4 regions of the Mesorhizobium sp. USDA 4413 genome follow, and region 1 is predicted to be linked to each of the others. Evidence: riboswitches for the same ligand, from Rfam matches in the RefSeq annotation. Region 1 holds a riboswitch; each other region holds the start of a gene.
The links. Region 1 has a riboswitch for cobalamin ahead of metE (5-methyltetrahydropteroyltriglutamate--homocysteine S-methyltransferase). Riboswitches for the same ligand answer to the same signal wherever they lie in the genome.
Positions count from the first base shown of each region.

Region 2: it holds a riboswitch for cobalamin, as region 1 does, so the genes downstream of both, ACVMIM_RS16810 (CbtB domain-containing protein) here and metE (5-methyltetrahydropteroyltriglutamate--homocysteine S-methyltransferase) in region 1, are expected to answer to the same signal.
Region 3: it holds a riboswitch for cobalamin, as region 1 does, so the genes downstream of both, bluB (5,6-dimethylbenzimidazole synthase) here and metE (5-methyltetrahydropteroyltriglutamate--homocysteine S-methyltransferase) in region 1, are expected to answer to the same signal.
Region 4: it holds a riboswitch for cobalamin, as region 1 does, so the genes downstream of both, ACVMIM_RS25525 (DUF1636 family protein) here and metE (5-methyltetrahydropteroyltriglutamate--homocysteine S-methyltransferase) in region 1, are expected to answer to the same signal.

Region 1 is NZ_JBVPRP010000001.1:2,581,844-2,584,969, reverse strand. It holds gene ACVMIM_RS12415 (adenosine kinase) at 1-945, shown strand, start outside; cobalamin riboswitch at 1,275-1,475, shown strand; partial or broken gene metE (5-methyltetrahydropteroyltriglutamate--homocysteine S-methyltransferase) at 1,571-3,126, shown strand, end outside.
Region 2 is NZ_JBVPRP010000001.1:3,489,331-3,492,456, reverse strand. It holds gene ACVMIM_RS16815 (histidine phosphatase family protein) at 138-713, opposite strand; adenosylcobalamin (AdoCbl) riboswitch at 799-942, shown strand; gene ACVMIM_RS16810 (CbtB domain-containing protein) at 943-1,152, shown strand; gene ACVMIM_RS16805 (CbtA family protein) at 1,200-1,940, shown strand; gene ACVMIM_RS16800 (hypothetical protein) at 1,947-2,573, shown strand; gene ACVMIM_RS16795 (cation diffusion facilitator family transporter) at 2,800-3,126, opposite strand, start outside.
Region 3 is NZ_JBVPRP010000001.1:2,992,276-2,995,401, forward strand. It holds gene ACVMIM_RS14340 (hypothetical protein) at 30-1,010, shown strand; gene bluB (5,6-dimethylbenzimidazole synthase) at 1,023-1,754, opposite strand; cobalamin riboswitch at 1,797-1,975, opposite strand; gene ACVMIM_RS14350 (histone deacetylase family protein) at 2,093-3,019, shown strand; gene ACVMIM_RS14355 (exodeoxyribonuclease VII small subunit) at 3,023-3,126, shown strand, end outside.
Region 4 is NZ_JBVPRP010000001.1:5,205,053-5,208,178, forward strand. It holds gene ACVMIM_RS25520 (winged helix-turn-helix domain-containing protein) at 1-659, shown strand, start outside; cobalamin riboswitch at 689-891, shown strand; gene ACVMIM_RS25525 (DUF1636 family protein) at 932-1,357, shown strand; gene cobW (cobalamin biosynthesis protein CobW) at 1,359-2,396, shown strand; gene cobN (cobaltochelatase subunit CobN) at 2,415-3,126, shown strand, end outside.

The DNA of each region.
Region 1 (3,126 bases):
ATCGCGCAGTGCGACGAAGCCTTTCTCGAGACCAACGGCATCATCAAGGGGGCGATGAACCTCATCGACGCCAGGCGCGCCGAATTGCTTTACAGCCGCATGGGGCCGGCGATCGAGGCTTCCGGCGGCAGCGCCGGCAACACGGCGGCCGGCGTCGCCAGTCTCGGCGGGCGGGCAGCCTTCTTCGGCAAGGTGTCGAACGACGCACTGGGCGACATCTACACCCATGACATTCACGCCCAGGGCGTTGCGTTCGACACCAAGCCGCTCGCGGGCGAACCGCCAACCGCGCGCTCGATGATCTTTGTCACTCCCGACGGCGAGCGTTCGATGAACACCTATCTCGGCGCCTGCGTCGAACTTGGCCCCGAGGATGTCGAGGCCGACAAGGCCGCCGGCGCCAAGGTGACCTATTTCGAGGGCTATCTGTGGGATCCGCCGCGCGCCAAGGAAGCGATCCGGCAGACCGCCAGGCTGGCGCATGCGGCAGGCCGCGAGGTTTCGATGACGCTGTCGGATTCCTTCTGCGTCGACCGCTACCGCGACGAGTTCCTCGAGCTGATGCGGTCGGGCACCGTCGACATCGTCTTTGCCAACAGTCACGAGATCAAATCGCTCTACCAGACCGCTTCTTTCGAGGAGGCGCTCGCCGCCATCCGCAAGGATTGCAAAATAGCCGCCGTCACACGTTCCGAAAAAGGCTCGGTGATCGTGCGCGGCGACGAAACCGTCACCATCGAGGCGACGAGGATCAAGGAACTGGTCGACACGACCGGCGCCGGTGACCTTTATGCCGCCGGCTTCCTCTACGGCTACACGAGCGGGCGCAGCCTCAAGGATTGCGGCGATCTCGGTTCGCTGGCCGCCGGGCTGGTGATCCAGCAGATCGGCCCTCGTCCGCGCCAGAACCTGCGCCGTGAGGCCGAGCAGGCCGGGCTGCTTTAGGGGCCTCGCGGTTCTGCTGGCGCGCCACCCCGCCCTCGCGCCCCAATCGGTCCGACAAGGCCCGGGCTCACAGCCCTTGCGCAGCCGCGTTGAACCGCCGTTTGGCCCAGTTCTGCACAGCGCGCCATTTGTCGATTTGGCCGGTCACCCGCAGCAGCCAAGGTCTGGCTTCACGTAGCCAATCTCACTTACCGCGTGCCGAATTAAACGTATTCACGATCGAAAAGTTCGTCCTCTGCGGACTTGGAAATCACGCCGACAGTACAAGCGCGTTCACATAATGACATAAAGATTTCTTTATTCGAGGTTGACAAAAGAGCTGACTGCTGTGATTGTGTCCAAGCCATGGTTCTCCGTACGGCGCTGCTGCAGCGGAGCTAAGAGGGAAGCCGGTGCGATGCCGGCGCTGCCCCCGCAACTGTTAGAGGCGAGCCGACCCCCACTCATGTCACTGAGGCGAACAGCCTCGGGAAGACGGGTAGAGGCTATGACCCCCGAGCCAGGAGACCTGCCACGGCAACTTTTGTCCACGGGCGGGGTGTCTCGGTGGCCGCTGCAGCCCGGCGTTCGTACCGGCCTACTGGCGCCTTCGTTGTCCCCCACGCCCCAACCATCGGGGTATCGCATGACTCTCTCTCAGCAAATTCCTGTAGCAACGCTTGGTTTGCCGCGTATCGGTCGCAGGCGAGAATTGAAATTCTCGCTAGAAAGCTATTGGTCAGGAAAATCTTGCGCTGCCGACCTTCTCGCGACGGCAAAGGCGCTCCGTGCCGCGAGCTGGGAGGAGCAGCGCGATCGCGGTGTGTCGAAAATCCCATCGAACGATTTTTCGCTCTACGACCATGTACTCGACACCGCCGCCATGGTCGGCGCCGTGCCGTCCCGCTACGAATGGAATGGCGGCGAGGTCCCGCTCGATACCTATTTCGCCATGGCACGCGGCAACCAAGGTCAGACGGGGAATTGCGACTCTGGCCGGGAGCGTGCGGCTTGCCCTACCCTAACTGCGATGGAAATGACCAAATGGTTCGACACCAACTATCATTACATTGTGCCAGAACTTGACGACGATCAGGCATTCACACTCTCGTCGACCAAACCGGTTGATTACTTCATCGAGGCTAAAGCCCTGGGCATTCATACACGCCCGGTCATCCTTGGACCGGTCACTTTTCTCAAGCTGGCGAAGTCGCCCTCCGAAGGTTTCAATCCCCTGGCGCTCCTGCCGCGGCTTCTTCCCGTCTACGAGCAACTCCTGCGGAGGCTGAAATTCTCGGGAGCCGATTGGGTGCAGATCGATGAACCAGCGCTTGTGCTCGACCTAAACCCGAACGAACGAGCTGCACTTGAATTTGCCTATGGGCAGCTGTCGAAGGCCGCGCCCGAGCTGAAGATCATGCTGGGTACCTATTTCGGGCCGTTGGGAGACAATCTCGAGACGGCGATATCGCTGCCTGTGGCGGGCCTGCATCTTGATCTCTCGCGTGCTCCCGAACAGTTGGAGACGGCTGGTCGGCTCGCGCCTAAGGACCTGGTGCTTTCGCTTGGCTTGGTCAACGGCCGCAACGTCTGGCGCGCGAACCTCACTGCCATTCTCGACGGCATCAAGCCGATCGTCGCGGGCTGGCCCTTGGACCGAGTCGAGATCGCGCCTTCGTGCTCGATGCTGCATGTGCCGATCGACTTGCGTATGGAGACGGCACTGGATGCGAACATCAGGTCATGGCTCGCATTCGCGGCCCAGAAGATCGAAGAGCTGGTCATCCTGGCCCGGGCCTTGTCCCAAGGTAGAGATGCTGTGGCCGGCGAGTTGAAAGCTTCTGACGAGGCTGCCTCGACTCGCGCAACATCCACGAAGGTCCATGACCCGCTCGTTGAAGGGCGGATTGCCGACATCAACGGCGCTATGAAGCAACGAAAGAGCGCATTTGCCGAGCGTTCCAGGGTCCAGGCCCGCACGCTCGGCCTGCCGCCATTCCCCACGACGACGATTGGATCCTTTCCGCAGACGCCTCAGGTGCGCAAGGCGCGTTCCGCTCACGCGAAGGGCGAGCTCAGCTATGTCGATTACGAAACCTTTTTGAAGAAGGAGATCGAGGCCGCTATTCGCTGGCAAGAGGAGATCGGGCTGGACGTGCTGGTGCATGGCGAGTTCGAACGAAACGACATGGTACAGCATTT
Region 2 (3,126 bases), 910 kb from region 1:
ACTCCTCGGGCAAGGCTCTCCTCGCCGCGAGACAGCACCATAGCAGCGAGGCGTTTCCGTTCCGTTAGCGATCGCTGAAATGGCGAAGTTCGTCTTCGCCGGCGGCCGCTCGTCGCCAGGTAACCGCTTTCCCGGCGCTATTTCGCGCCGACGACCATGCCGCTCGTATGCAGCACCCAGCGGCGGCCGTCGCTGCGGAATTCGGTGAGCGACAGCGGCTCGATGTCGATTTTCCAGACCGCGGAGAGCGGCGCGCCCAGCACATGCACCATGGCGGCGCGGATCGGCACGGCATGGGTTAGCGCAACGGTGTGGCCGCTTGCGCCGGCCAGGCGCTCGATCAGCGCCTCGACACGGAGGGCGACCGCGGCAAGCGACTCGCCGCCGTGGGGTGCTGCGTCCGGATCGGAAAGCCAAGCCGCCATGCCTTCTGGATCTTCCGCCCGCACCTCCTCGAAACCTTTGCCGGCCCAGCGCCCGAAATCCTGCTCGGCAAGCAGCGGCTCGACGGTTGCCTCGAGGCCGAGCGCGTCGGACGTCTGGCGCGCTGCAAGCGCCGGGCTTGTCCAGATGCGATCGGCGCGGCGCAGCGAAGCGGCCAGCGAGCCGGCGCGATCGAGGGCTCTCGGCTCCAGCGCTTCGTCGTTCGGAAACCGGCCCTTGCGCGTGGCCTGCGTCGCGCCGCTTGCGATCATCGTCAGGCGGGCGAGCATCCCAAAACTCCGTGGCCCAGTGAAATTTCGGCCGCGCGAAGCCGCCTTGGCCATTACATGTCGTTGACAGGCGAACGAAGTGCTGACAAGTGTTTTAGCGCTATACGGGATTGGAAGCCGGTGCGAATCCGGCACGGTCGCGCCACTGTGATCGGCACCAGCCGAAAGTCAGGCCTTATTCCGCAGCATTGTTCGATCAACGGGACGCAGTATCCCACGGGAGGTCAATATGTCCGACACCACCTTCGCCCCCAGCTACGGTCCGGTTGCGATTCCGGTTCGCGAGCTTTTGCCCTGGGCCATCTTCGCGGGCCTGATGCTGATGATGGCGATCTATTTCGTCGGTGCGGAAGAAGGCGCCACCTCGCTGATCCGCGGCACGGCGGTGCACGAATTCGTGCATGACGGCCGTCACCTGCTGGGCTTCCCCTGCCACTGAAGCGGTTCAGCATCGCTGAACCCGCTTTCGACAAAGGGTTCTTGGACATGGTTGGAAAACTTTTGCTGCGCGGCATGCTTGTCGGGCTGGTTGCGGGGATTCTGGCATTCGCCTTCGCCCGCGTCTATGGCGAGCCGCAGGTCGACAAGGCGATCGCCTTCGAGGAACAGCAGGCCCAGGCCGCCGGCGAGGCGCCGGAACCCGAGATGGTCAGCCGCGCCACGCAAGCCGGCATTGGCCTGGCGACAGGCGTGCTGGTCTATGGCGCCGCCCTCGGCGGACTGTTCTCGCTGGTCTTCGCCTATGCTTATGGCCGCCTGGGCTCGCTCAGTCCGCGCGGCACTTCGGCGCTCATCGCGCTGCTCGGCTTCCTTGCCGTGATCGTGGTTCCCAGCCTGAAATACCCCGCGAACCCGCCGGCGGTCGGCAATGCCGAGACCATCGGCTACCGCACCGAGCTGTTCTTCATCATGATCGTGGTCTCGATCGCGGCGATGGTGGCGGCGGTCGGGCTGGCGCAGCGGCTATGGAACCGGCTCGGCGCCTGGAACGCCTCGATCGTCGCGGGCCTCGCTTTCCTCGTCGTCTTCGCGCTGGTGAAGGCGGCCCTGCCCGACATTAATGAAGTGCCGGAGAACTTCTCGGCGACGGTGCTCTGGCAGTTCCGCATCGCCTCGCTCGGCATCCAACTGGTGCTGTGGACCGTCGTCGGGCTCGGCTTCGGCGCTGTTGCCGAGCGGGTGGTCGCAGTGCGCGACCAGCGCAGCAGAACACGCCGCTACGCCTGAAATCCGATGCGTTGGCTGCCATGGTCTCATGCCCTGGCGGCCAATTTCTTTTTGGCGACCACCCTGCTGGTCATTCTGGCCACATCCGCGCAAGCGCATAACGGGTCCTCGGCCCCGCCTCCCCCCGGCATCCAGATCCCCAGCCTGACCCACGGCCAGATGGCGGTGATCGCGCGCTATCGCGGCGATATCCTGGACCTTGCCCAGCGCCAGACCGCGACCGATCCGACCTTCAGACGGCTCTATAATCACGGCAATCTGCAGTTCACCTACTGCCTCTGGGGCCTGATGCCGAGCAGCCTTAGCGACGAGGAAAGCCCGTTCAACGAATGCAGCCACGCCTATCTCGCCACCGCCAAGGCGCTGCTCACCCATATGGCGACGATGGTGTCAGCCGAGCGCGAGGCCAAAGCTCTGATCTCCGACATCGATGCCGAGATGGTGCGCAGCGGCGCATCCTGGATCCTTTGCCAGTATAGCGGCGAGGCCTTCAGCACCGGCGCGGTCGTCGAACCGCGCTGGCGGGATATGTTCTTCCACCTGCCGAGCCTGGCGGTGCTGCTTGCCACCGTTGCAGCGCTGATCGGGGCCAGTTGGGTGATCTTCGGCGGGCCGCGGACCCGCACAGCTTAGCCGGGCGCTGCGCACCGGCGTACGCATCGGCCATTGTCCGGCTCCCGGATTCGAGGACGGGCAGCTGACTTTCACGCGGTCGTTTCGTGATTCCGAAGGGCAGCTACGTTGGTCCGTTTGGCGTCGAACAGCCGAGCTGCGAGGCGGAAGGCAGACATCTGCGCTGCGCGCCCTGTGTCGCGATAACGTCAGTTGGATTCGCGCCGGCACTCAAATATCGCCTACATCACGCGTGCGCGTGCTCATGGTGATGCCCTTCCGGCTCGGCCATGGCGAAAGGCAGATCCTCGCTGTCGGGACCCGCAACCAGTTGCAGCCTGGCGCTGAACTCGTGCGGCTCGGCCGGGGCGACCAGGCTTTGCAGATAGTGGTGATCGCCGCCGACCGGCGACAGCGGCAGGCTTTCGACCGCACCGTCCGCCCTTTCGATAGCGACGTTCGCCCGCAGACCCTCGGCGTGACGCGATAGGCGCAGCCGCATGCGCTCGCCTTGCGGCGTGTCGACGATTTCGAGCAGACCGCTGGCCAGCTTGCCCGAGACCAGGAACGGATC
Region 3 (3,126 bases), 410 kb from region 1:
CATCCTCTAAGGGTGGGAGAGTCGGGGCCATGTGGGATTTCAGCATCGGCCGGTCGGTGTCCATCATGATGCGGACATGGCCGTTCATCGTCTTACGCATGATCGTCTATTTCGGCATCACGATTGCCTACATCATGGCGACCGGCACGGGCGCCAGCGTCGGCTACGGCGTCGGCCACATCTCGACCGATCCCGACGGACCAATGTCCTTCGCACTTTGGGGCGGCGTGGTCGGCTTCGGCATCGTCTCGATCGCCGTCTACTGGATCCGCGAATACATCCTCTATGTGCTGAAAGCGGGCCATATCGCCGTCATGGTGCATCTGATCGACGGCCATGACGTTCCCGACGGCCAGGGCCAGATAGCCTATGCGAAGGAAGTGGTCACCCAGCGCTTCGCCGAGGCCAATATTCTTTTCGTCGTCGACCAGATCGTCAAGGGAGCCGTCCGCGCCATCACCGGCCTGATCGGCGGCATCGCCGCCTTCCTGCCCATTCCGGGTTTGAGCGGGCTGGTCAGCTTCATCAACACCGTCATCCGCATCTCGCTGACCTATGTCGACGAGATCATTCTCGGCTACAACATCCGCATCAATTCGAACTCGCCTTTCGAGACGGCGCGGCAAGGCGTCGTGCTCTATGCGCAGAACGGCAAGCACATGGTCAAGAATGCCGTCTGGCTGGCGGTGATCATGTGGGGCGTGTCCTTCGTCATCTTCCTGTTGATGTTGGCGCCCGCCGCCGCGATCCTCTGGGTCATGCCCGGACAATTGGCCGGCTGGGCCTTCGTGCTTGCCATCGTCTTTGCCTGGGCCTTCAAGGCCGCCTTCATCGAGCCTTTTGCAATCGCGTCCTTGATGCAGGTCTATTTTGAGGCGATCGAGGGGCAGGCGCCGAATCCAGAATGGGACCGCCGGCTCGCCGAGGCCTCGTCCAAATTCAGGGAACTGCGCGACAAGGCGCTGGGCTCCTTCGGCGGCTCGCGCTGGGATACGCCCCGGGCCGCTTGATCGGCGGCCTGATCAGAGCTTCGGCGCGCCGCCAAGCCTTGCGATCGCCGATTTCAGCGGCGCCTCGCCTGCGCCGCTGAAAGTCTCGCTCATGACCAGTTCGGGCAGCGGCAGGCGCTTGCCCCAACCATGCGCCTCGAGGTCCGGCTTCGGCGCGAATTGCGAGACGCGGCCGACGCACAGATAGGCGATCGGCGTGACATGCTCGGGGATCGACAACAGCCGCTTCAGCGCCTCCGTCTCGATGATGCTCACCCAGCCGACGCCGACATCCTCGGCGCGTGCCGCCAGCCAGAAATTCTGCACCGCGCATACGGTGCTATAGAGATCCATCTCCGGATTGTGCCAGCGCCCGAGCGGCGAGTCCTTCGAGCGCTGCCGGTCGCAGGTGATGCAGAGGTTAAGCGCGCTTTCGCAGATGCCTTCAAGCTTCAGCTTGCGGTACAGCGCCTGCCGCTCCGCCTCGATCGCCGGCAGTTCCTGCTCGCGCGCGGCGAGGAACAGGTCGCACACCTGCCGCCGCCTTGCCATGTCGCGGATGACGATGAAATTCCACGGCTGCATATAGCCGACCGATGGCGCATGGTGCGCGGCGGTGAGCAGGCGCGCCAGCACATGGTCGTCGAGATCGTCGGGGACAAAATGGCTGCGCACGTCACGCCTGGTGAATATCGCCCGGTAGACCGCGTCGCGCGCCAATTGGTCAAAGTCGTCGCCGCTCGCGGCGATCGCTGCTGCCGTCATCGCTTTTCCCCTTGCGACAAGCAGTCACCCGCCTGACCAAGCGGGCGACCATGTCTGCCGGGCCGGTCTTCTGGCTCGGGATCGTCCCGCTCCGGCGCCTTCCCGTCTGAGACAGTGGCGTTTGCCGGCGCGGTCCCCCTCACAGCGTTGGGCACGCCACGGAGTTCAACCGTGTTCCCGATTCTCCCGCGTCGCGGGCACCAGGCAGCGGGATGACCTTACCGCGAAGCCTGGGCTGCGCCAATGGCGCCAGCGACACACGGGCTGACGCAATTTTCCCCAGCCATTCGGCTTTTCAAACATGGTCATCCACGCCGCGGGTGCCTAGATTAGGCGCCATGGCCACCCGTCTCTACACGCACCCGATCTTCCTCGAACACCTCACGCCGCCCGGCCACCCCGAGCGGCCCGACCGCCTGCGCGCCATCGAGCGCGTGCTCGACGACGAGGCGTTTTCGGCGCTCGAGCGCGTCAAGGCGCCCGAGGGCGACGAGGCGACGATCCTTTACGCGCACCCCGAGAACTTCGTCGAGCGTGTGCGCGCGGCGATTCCTGAGAGCGGCATCGTCTCGATCGATGCCGATACCAGCGCCAGCCCCAAAAGCTGGCAGGCCGTGGTGACGGCGATCGGCGCGGCCAACGCTGCCGTCGACGATGTCTTCGAGGGCCGTGCCGCCAATGTCTTCGTCGCCGCCCGCCCGCCGGGCCATCATGCTGAAAAGACCACGCCGATGGGTTTCTGTCTGTTCAACACGGCGGCCATCGCCGCCCGTTACGCGCAGAAGAAGCACCACGCCGAGCGCGTCGCCATCGTCGACTGGGACGTCCATCACGGCAACGGCACGCAGGACATCTTCTGGGACGATCCGTCGGTGCTCTATTGCTCGACGCACCAGATGCCGCTTTACCCGGGCACTGGCGCGAAGAGCGAGACCGGCGCCGGCAACATCGTCAACGCGCCGCTCGCGCCCCAGACCGGCAGCGACCTGTTCCGCGACGCCTTCCTGTCGCGCGTGCTGCCGTCGATCGACGCGTTCGCGCCCGACCTGATCATCATTTCCGCCGGCTTCGACGCGCACCACCGCGATCCGCTGGCCGAGATCAACCTGACCGAGGACGATTTCGACTGGGCGACCGGCCAACTGATGGAGCGCGCCGCCCGCCTCAGCGCCAATAGGCTCGTCAGCCTGCTGGAAGGCGGCTACGATCTGCAGGGACTGGCATTTTCAGTCGCCGCCCATGTCGGGCGGCTGATGAAGGGATAGAGTATGGCAGTGGAAGGCAATGAGGACGTCAAGGCGATGAGCTTCGAGCAGGCGCTCGACGCGCTGGAGAAGATCGTCGATGATCTGGAACGCGGCGATGTCCCGCT
Region 4 (3,126 bases), 2.6 Mb from region 1:
GGCGCGGCTTCGAACGCTATTACGACCTGCCCGAGCGCGTTTTGCCGCAGGCGGTGCTCGACCTCCCCGTACCGTCGGTCGAGGACGCGCATCGCGAATTGCTGCGCATCTCGGCACGTGCCCACGGCGTCGCCACCTATAGCGACCTGCGCGACTATTTCCGTCTCGCGCCGGGAGACACGAAAGACCGCATCGAGGAACTGGTCGAAACCGGCGAATTGCTGCCGGTGAAGGTCGAGAGCTGGGACAAGCCTGCCTATCTCCACAAGGACGCCCGTGTTCCGCGCCGGATAGAGGCGCGGGCCCTACTCGCCCCCTTCGATCCCGTGGTTTTCGAACGCACGCGCACCGAAAAGCTGTTCGGCTTCCGCTACCGCATCGAGATCTACACGCCGGCCGAAAAGCGCCAATACGGCTATTACGTGCTGCCCTTCCTGCTTGGCGACCGGATTGTCGCCCGTGTCGATCTGAGGGCTGATCGGCCGGCGAGCGTCCTGCGCGTCCATGCCGCCTATGCCGAAGCAGGCGCGCCGCCCGAAACCGCCGCCCAGCTTTTCGATGAACTGAAGCAGATGCAGGCCTGGCTCGGCCTCGAGGCGATCGAAGTGACGCCGGCCGGCGACCTCGGACCGGCGCTGACCGACATCAAGGTGTCGTAGCCGCGCGTTGACAGGCGCCTAGCCGTAAGCCTAAATCCGCCGCAGACGGTCTTCTCCCGGCAAAGGGAGGAGCCAAGAGGGAATGCGGTGCGGGTCAAAACCCAAATCCGCGGCTGTCCCCGCAACTGTAAGCGACGAGCCTTGGCCGAAAACCACTGGGACGTTCCCGGGAAGGCGGCATCTGAGGCAACGACCCGCGAGCCAGGAGACCTGCCGTCTGAGACTTTAAGTATCCGAATGCCCGGCGGGTTTTCCGGGCAAGGAGCCTGGTTTTGGATCGCAACGGCAGTTTCCCGGCAAACAGTTCGGACATTTCGTTCGAGCCCGACGCGCTGGCCGGCGTGACCGTCATCGTCTGCTCCTCTTGCCGTGACGAGACCGGCTCGGACGCGCATCCGCGCGCCGGCGCGCTGCTGGCCGAGGGCACGCGCCGGGCGGCTTCCGGCGAAAAGATCAACATCCGCACCGTCGAATGCCTTGGCAACTGCAAGCGCCGGCTAAGCGCAGCGCTGCTGCGCGACGGCTGCTGGAGTTACGTCTTCGGCGATCTGGAGACGACCAGCGGCGCCGATCTCGTCGCCGGCGCAAAGCTCTTCGCTACCTCGACCGACGGCCTGATCCCTTGGCGCGGCCGACCCGATTCCCTCAAGCGCGGCCTGGTTGCCCGCATCCCTCCCCTCGACATGCTGAAGGACTGACATGAACGCTTCCGTTTCCCGTGTTCCCTGCACCGTCGTCACCGGCTTTCTCGGCGCCGGCAAGACGACGCTGATCCGCAACTTGCTCGAAAACGCCAGGGGCAAGCGGCTGGCGATCATCGTCAACGAGTTCGGCGATGTCGGCATCGACGGCGAGATCCTTAAAGGTTGCGGCGTCGATGCCTGTCCGGAGGAAAACATCGTCGAGCTCGCTAATGGCTGCATCTGCTGCACCGTCGCCGACGATTTCGTCCCTGCCCTTGACCAAATCCTGTCGCGCACGCCGAAGGTCGACCACATCCTGATCGAGACCTCCGGCCTCGCTCTGCCGAAGCCGCTGGTGCAGGCCTTCCAGTGGCCGACGGTAAAGAGCCGCGTCACCGTCGACGGCGTCGTAGCCGTGGTCGACGGCCCGGCATTGGCCGACGGCCGCGTCGCCTCCGACATGGACGCGCTGCAGGCGCAGCGCGCAGCCGACGATTCCCTCGACCATGACGACCCGGTCGAAGAAGTGTTCGAGGACCAGATCGCCTGCGCCGACCTGATCATCTTATCGAAGAGCGATTTGATGGATGCGGCAGGCTCCGAGCGCGCCAATGCCGTCATCGGCGAGCATGTGGCGCGCGCCGTCAAGGTGGTGCCGACCGCCCAGGGCAAGGTCGACCCCTCCGTGCTGCTCGGTCTTGGCCTTGCGGTGGAGGACGACATCGAAAACCGCAAGACCCATCACGACGACGAGCTCGACCATGAGCACGACGATTTCGATTCCTTCGTTATCGACATCCCGTCGGTCGCCAATCCCGATGAACTGGCCAAGCGCGTCGCCCTTGCCGCCGAGCAGGAGAACGTGCTGCGCGTCAAAGGCTTCGTCGAGGTCGGCGGCAAGCCGATGCGGCTTTTGCTGCAAGCGGTCGGCCCGCGCGTCAACCACTATTACGACCGCGCCTGGACAGCCGAGGACGATCGCCGCTCGCGGCTGGTCGTCATCGGCCTCAAGGGGCTGAACCGCCCGGCGATCGAGCGTATTCTCGCGGGCTGATACCAACACGAAAAAGCGATGCATATCCTCACCACGTCATCCGCTTCGCTCGACGATCTCGCCGAGCCGATCGACCTCAGGCAGAAGCCTGCAGATGTCGTGGCGCTGTCCTTCACCGACAGCGATCTCGCCGGCTTGGCCGCCGCCTGGAAGGCCGATGCGGCGCGGCTGCCGTCCATGCGGCTGGCGGCGCTGCGCGACCTTCGCCACCCGATGTCGGTGGACCTATGGATCGACAGCGTTGCCCGTCACGCCAAAGTGGTGCTCGTCCGCATCCTGGGCGGTTATGACTGGTGGCGCTATGGCTGCGACCAGCTCGCCGCGGTCACACGCGAGCGGGATATCAAGCTGGCGCTGCTGCCGGGCGAAAGCCATGACGAGGACCAGCGCCTGATCGAAGCCTCGACCCTGCCGCGCGCCGAACTCGACGCCCTGCTCGGCTATTTCCGAGAAGGCGGCCCGGCAAACATGTCGGCACTGGTGCAAAGGCTGGCACGGCTTGCAGGGGCTGACGCGGCTGTGGCCGAGCCGGTCAGCGTGCCCAAGGCTGGGTATTATCAGCCGGGAGTTGGTGTCGTAGAAAAGCCTGTGACGGAACTCGGCGCCGACAATTTTGCCGTCGTCCCCATCCTCTTCTACCGCTCCATGCTGCTCGCGGCAGACATAGCGCCGATCGACACACTCGCTGAAGCCCTGCGCTCGCAAGGCCTAGCCCCGGTGCCGATCTTCG